DNA from 2 places in the Streptomyces sp. NPDC050211 genome. Region 1 is predicted to be linked to the other one. Evidence: riboswitches for the same ligand, from Rfam matches in the RefSeq annotation. Region 1 holds a riboswitch; the other holds the start of a gene.
What was found. Region 1 has a riboswitch for S-adenosylmethionine ahead of AB0I98_RS33310 (aminotransferase class V-fold PLP-dependent enzyme). Riboswitches for the same ligand answer to the same signal wherever they lie in the genome.

Region 1 (3,206 bases):
TGCCGGCGCCGATGGCTCTGGCCGAGGCCCTGGTGCGGGCCTCGGAACTGCTCACCGACGCCACCGAGCGCGCGCTGAGGATGATCCTGCTGGGCGCCCGGCTACCGGTTCACGCGGAGGTGTCGGGAACGCAACGCCCGTCCTCCGTACGGTAGTTCCACTGGGCGCCGTCCCGCACGAGCTCCTTGACGGCCGTCACGAAACGCTCGACATGCTCGTCCGGCGTGCCCGCGCCGAAGCTCACGCGGATCGCGTTGAGGGACTTCTCGCCGGGCGCGGCCTCGGGGGCGCCGCACTCGCCCTGGGTCTGCGGGTCGCTGCCGAGCAGGGTGCGGACCAGGGGGTGGGCGCAGAACAGGCCGTCGCGGACGCCGATGCCGTACTCGGCGGAGAGGGCGGCGGCGAAGTGCGAGCTGTTCCAGCCGTCGACGACGAAGGAGATGACGCCGACGCGGGGGGCGTCGTCGCCGAAGAGCGAGAGGACGCGCACGTCCGGGACCTCGGCGAGGCCTTCCCTGACCTGCGCGATCAGGTGCTGCTCACGGGCCACCAGGGTGTCGAAGCCCGCCTCCGTCAGGGCCTTGCAGGCGGAGGCGATGGAGTAGGCGCCGATGACGTTCGGGGAGCCCGCCTCGTGCCGGGCGGCCGTGTCGTGCCACTCCACGTCCACTCCCCCGTCCGCGCGCCGGGTGACCTTCCGGCTGGCACCGCCGCCCGCGAGATACGGCTCGGCCGCACGCAGCCAGTCGGCCCGGCCGGCCAGGACGCCGGAGCCGAAGGGGGCGTACAGCTTGTGCCCGGAGAACGCGACCCAGTCGACGTCGAGGTCCTGCACGGACACCGGGTGGTGCGGGGCCAGCTGAGCGGCGTCCAGGACGATCCGTGCGCCGTGCGCGTGCGCCACCGCGGCCAGTTCTTGTACGGGCCACAGCTCGCCGGTGACGTTCGAGGCGCCGGTGACACAGACCAGTGCCGGGCCATCGAGGTCCCGCTCGGCGAGGGCGCGCTCCAGGGTCTCGACGGCCTGGCGCGGGGTGCGGGGTGCGTTGAGGTAGCTGACGTGGGCGTCCTGCCACGGCAGCAGCGAGGCGTGGTGCTCGGTCTCGAAGACGAAGACCTGGCAGTCGGCGGGGAGCGCGGCGGCGAGCAGGTTGAGCGAGTCGGTGGTGGACCGGGTGAAGACCAGCTGGTCGTCGGCGCGGCAGTCGAGGAACTCGGCCACCGTGGCGCGGGCGTTCTCGAAGAGGTCGGTCGACAGCTGGGAGAGGTAGCCGGCTCCGCGGTGCACGCTGCCGTAGTACGGCGCGTACGCCGCCACGTCGTCCCAGACGCGCTGGAGGGCGGGGGCGCTGGCCGCGTAGTCGAGCGCGGCGTAGGTGACCTCGCCGCCGGTGACGAGCGGGACGGTGACATCCCGGCCGAGAACGGGCAGCGGGGCACAAACGGATCGGTCGAGGGCAGCGGTGGAGACAGACATGACGGAACTCCCGTGAGGGTGGGCGAGAAGAGAAGAAGGGTGTGCGGAGGCGGGGCTCGGCGGCCCTATCGCATTCGCTTGCTCACGGAAGACTCCCTCGATCGACCCAGGACCCCTGGTGTATCGCGAGGGGTCCGCGCTTGCCGTGAGCCTTGCTGCACACGGCCTGGTCTTCACCCGGGGCACCCCGCCACGGACGGAGGGTTGCCGGACAGTCGGCCGGGGCCTCATGACTGTCACTCATGACCTGGGCAGGAAATTACGTCAAATGATCGACGTCCCGCAACCCGTGTCCGGATCGCGGGACGTCTCCTCGCGCTTCGCGCTACTTGTGGCTCGCGGCCACCCAGCGCTCCAGCGTCAGCTTCGCCGCCCCGGAGTCGATCGACTCCGCCGCCTTCTCCATCCCGGCGCGGATCTGCTCGGCGAGCGGGGCACCGGTCGGATCCAGGGCCACCAGGGCGGCCGCCGAGTTCAGCAGTACGGCGTCCCGCACCGGGCCCGTCTCGCCGTCCAGGAGGCGCCGGGCGACCTCGGCGTTGAAGGACGCGTCGGCGCCGCGGAGGGCCTGCACCGGCACCAGTTCGAGGCCGACGTCCCGCGGGTCGAAGGACTCCTCGGTGACCTTGCCGTCGCGGACGATCCACACCCGGGAGGTGGCCGTCGTGGTCAGCTCGTCCAGGCCGTCGTCGCCGCGGAACACCAGGGACGAGTTGCCGCGCTCGGCGAAGACGCCGGCCACGATCGGCGCCATGCGGAGGTCCGCGACGCCGACGGCCTGCGCCCTCACCTTGGCCGGGTTGGTCAGCGGGCCCAGGAAGTTGAACGTCGTCCGGATCCCCAACTGGCCGCGTGCCGCTGCCACATGACGCAGCGCCGGATGGAACTTCACCGCGAAGCAGAAGGTGATCCCGGCCTCCTCGGCGACCTCTGCGACCCGCTGCGGCGTCAGCTCCAGATTGACGCCGAGCTTCTCCAGGACGTCCGAGGCCCCGGACGCCGAGGACGCGGCCCGGTTGCCGTGCTTGACGACCTTCGCGCCGGTGCCGGCGACGACGATCGAGGACATGGTGGAGATGTTCACCGTCTTGGCGCCGTCACCGCCCGTGCCGACGATGTCGACCGTGTGCCCCGGCACCTCGATCACATTCGCGTGCTCGTACATCGTCCGCACGAGCCCGGCGATCTCCTCCACGGTCTCGCCCTTGGCACGCAGCGCCACCGCGAACCCGGCGATCTGCGCGTCGGTCGCCTCACCACGCATGATCCGGTCCATCGCCCAGGCCGTGTCATCGGCACTCTGGTCACGGCCCTCCAGCAGCCCGTTCAGCACCTCGGGCCAGGAACGGCCCGCCGCGATGTCGCCTCCAGCGGGGGTCACAGCGCTCATAGCCGCTCCTGTGGGTCGTAGAAGAGTGTGCTCCCACCCTATCCAGCCGCGGGCACAGCGAAGGGCCCCGTCCGAACACCGGACGGGGCCCTTCGACCGTGACGTGGCTGGCGCAGCGATCAGTGATGGCCGTGGCCGCTCGTGATCTCCTTGTACTCCTCGACGGACGGCTTGGGGATCTGGGCTTCCTCGCCGTAGTACGCCTTGCTGAGCTTCGCGCGCAGCTTCTCGGAGCCCTTCACCTTGCGCTCGACACCGTTCTCGTCGACCGTCGGGCCGATCTCGGCCGGCTCGTACTGCTCGTGCGCGGTGAGGGTGTACAGCGCGTCCTGGCTGAGC
Region 2 (3,206 bases), on a different contig from region 1:
CGAGGGTCGCACCCTCGGCGGAAACCTCGGCCGCACCGCCGGTGTAGGTGCGCAGGATGGTAGGAATGCGGACGCTAACGCTCATAACTTGAACCTCCGGTCAGTACAGCGCCCCTTCAGGGGCGCGGGGAACTGCGCGACCAGCCCCCACCGGCCCGCAGACGAAATCAATGAGACGGGCCCTACCCCAGACCCGCTTCCCGGAACGAGTCCAGGCTGGGCCGAATCGTCGCAGTCAGCCCCGTACCGGCAACCGCGTCAAGAGTCTTGAGACCATCACCGGTGTTGAGGACGACCGTGGTCTTCGTGGGGTCGAGGACACCGTTCTCGATCAGCTTGCGCGCCACACCCACGGTCACGCCGCCGGCGGTCTCCGCGAAGATGCCCTCGGTCCGCGCAAGCAACTTGATCGCATCGACGACCTGCTCGTCGTTCACGTCCTCCACCGCACCGCCGGTACGGCGAGCGATGTCCAGGACATAAGGACCATCCGCCGGGTTGCCGATCGCCAGCGACTTGGCGATCGTGTTCGGCTTCTGCGGCCGGACGACGTCGTGCCCGCCCTTGAAGGCGACGGACACCGGCGAGCAGCCCTCGGCCTGCGCGCCGAAGATCTTGTACGGCTTGTCCTCGACGAGCCCGAGCTTGATGAGCTCCTGCAGACCCTTGTCGATCTTCGTGAGCTGCGAGCCGGAGGCGATGGGGACGACCAGCTGGTCGGGCAGCTGCCAGCCGAGCTGCTCGCAGATCTCGTACGCCAGGGTCTTGGACCCTTCCGCGTAGTACGGCCGCAGGTTGACGTTGACGAAGCCCCAGCCCTCGCCGGCCGGGTCGCCGATCAGCTCGGAACAGAAACGGTTGACGTCGTCGTAGTTGCCCTCGATACCGACGAGCTCACCGCCGTAGACCGCGGCCATGACGACCTTGCCCTGCTCCAGGTCGTGCGGGATGAACACGCAGGAGCGGAAGCCGGCCCGGGCGGCGGCGGCACCGACGGCGCCGGCGAGGTTGCCCGTCGAGGAGCAGGAGAGGGTGGTGAAGCCGAAGGCGCGCGCGGCCTCCAGGGCCTGGGCGACGACCCGGTCCTTGAAGGAGTGCGTCGGGTTGCCGGAGTCGTCCTTGATGAAGAGCTTGCCGGCGTCGACACCCAGCTCGCGCGCGAGGTTGTCGGCCTTGACGAGCTTGGTCCAGCCCGGGTTGATGTTGGGCTTGTCGGCCACGTCCGCGGGGACGGGCAGCAGCGGTGCGTACCGCCAGATGTTCGCGGGTCCCGCCTCGATCTGCTTGCGGAGCTCTTCGGCGTCGTAGGCCGAGAAGTCGTAGGCGATCTCGAGCGGGCCGAAACACTCCTCGCACGCGAAGACCGGGCCGAGGGGTACTCGGTGACCGCATTCGCGGCACGAGAGCGCCGCGGCGGGGCCGAGGTCGACGGTGTGGGTGGTGCTTGCAACTGTCTGCGCAGCCATGTGAGGCGAGGCCCTTTCTCCTCATCTTCCTCACGACGCATCTCGCCGTGAGACGGATTTGGCACCTTCCCTAGCCGGGAGCCTCGCGGAGAACGATCAACACTGATCTACGAGTACCGACTGGAGGGTTGCCGGGGCTTCAACGGGCCGTATCCCTCTGCCCCTCTGGATGAGCGGTATTTAGTTGTAGACGCAAACGACCCCCGACATGCGATGGTCATCAGCGTTGTTCAAGACTGTAACCGAAGGCCAGGACAGTTGAGATAGTCGTCCGAACCGCGAGATGGATCACACACCTCTAGTCGTGATCCGCGACAGTGAGGAGCCGCTTACTGTGCTGGAAGAAGTCGAGCGCTGGTTGAGCGCACGCTCCTGGTCCCTGACCGATCGCCCGCTCCACAAGATCCTGGCCGCGAAACGCGCCACGGGCCAGACCGTCAGTGTCGTGCTGCCCGCGCTCAACGAGGAGGAGACGGTCGGCGAGATCGTCGCCGTGATCCGTCACGACCTCATGCACCAGGTCCCGCTCGTCGACGAGATCGTCGTCGTCGACTCGGGATCGACCGACCGCACCTCCGCGGTGGCCGCCGCCGCGGGTGCTCGGGTCGTCCACCGCGACGACATCCTGCCGCGCATACCGGCCGTCCCCGGCAAGGGCGAGGTCCTGTGGCGCTCGCTCCTCGTCACCAGCGGTGACATCGTCTGCTTCATCGACGCGGACCTGAAGGAGTTCAAGTCGGACTTCGTCTCCGGCATCGTCGGCCCGCTGCTCACCGACCCGGAGGTCGACCTCGTCAAGGGGATGTACGACCGTCCGCTCGGCGGCGCGGCAGGCCAGGGCGGCCGGGTGACGGAACTGATGGCCCGCCCGCTGCTGAACATGCACTGGCCGCAGCTGGCCGGATTCGTCCAGCCGCTGGGCGGCGAGTACGCAGCCCGCCGCTCCCTGCTGGAACAGCTCCCGTTCCCCGTCGGCTACGGCGTGGAGCTGGGCATGCTGGTCGACGCCCTGCATCTGGTGGGCCTTGACGCCCTCGCCCAGGTCGACGTCGGCGTGCGCAAGCACCGGCACCAGGACGGCCAGGCCCTGGGCCGGATGTCGGCCGCGATCTACCGCACGGCCCAGCTCAGGCTGGCCCGCGGGCATCTGATCCGCCCCTCCCTCACCCAGTTCGAACGGAGCGAGGACGGATTCGAACCCCGCACCTACTCCGTGGATACGGAAGAACGGCCTCCGATGGCCGACATCGCCGAGTACCAGTCCCGCAAAGCGGCATAAACGTGCGCGTGGCGTAACGGAACGCGCCGGTTGTATACCGCTGAGCCGTACGTTTGAGCGGTTCTGGCCTGGGCTAGGTTGTGGCGTATGGCTGCAACTTTCGGTGCTGCGCAGGTACTGGTCGCCTCCAACCGCGGCCCCGTCTCGTACGGGGTCCGCGAGGACGGCTCGCTGCACGCCAAGCGCGGCGGCGGCGGGCTGGTGTCCGGTCTCTCCGCGATCGGGCCGGACGCGGACGCCCTGTGGGTCTGCTCGGCCCTCGGCGACGGCGACCGCGAGGCGGTACGGCGCGGAGTCGGCGAGTCCGGTGTACGGATGCTGGACATTCCGGCCGACGTGCACGCGGACGCGTACAACGGCATCGCGAACTCGGTCCTCTGGTTCGTCCACCACCTGCTGTACCAGACGCCGCTGGAGCCGGTCTTCGACACGGAGTTCCGGCGGCAGTGGGAGTCGTACGT

Region 2: another riboswitch for S-adenosylmethionine. It lies ahead of thrC (threonine synthase); the one in region 1 lies ahead of AB0I98_RS33310 (aminotransferase class V-fold PLP-dependent enzyme).

The regions. Positions count from the first base shown of each region.
Region 1 is NZ_JBFALC010000043.1:63,397-66,602, forward strand. It holds gene AB0I98_RS33305 (glycerate kinase) at 1-155, shown strand, start outside; gene AB0I98_RS33310 (aminotransferase class V-fold PLP-dependent enzyme) at 110-1,477, opposite strand; SAM riboswitch class IV at 1,609-1,725, opposite strand; gene trpD (anthranilate phosphoribosyltransferase) at 1,803-2,867, opposite strand; gene AB0I98_RS33320 (cytochrome bc complex cytochrome b subunit) at 2,987-3,206, opposite strand, start outside.
Region 2 is NZ_JBFALC010000011.1:135,065-138,270, forward strand. It holds gene AB0I98_RS14560 (MoaD/ThiS family protein) at 1-85, opposite strand, end outside; gene thrC (threonine synthase) at 183-1,466, opposite strand; SAM riboswitch class I at 1,485-1,642, opposite strand; gene AB0I98_RS14570 (glucosyl-3-phosphoglycerate synthase) at 1,801-2,745, shown strand; gene AB0I98_RS14575 (trehalose-6-phosphate synthase) at 2,833-3,206, shown strand, end outside.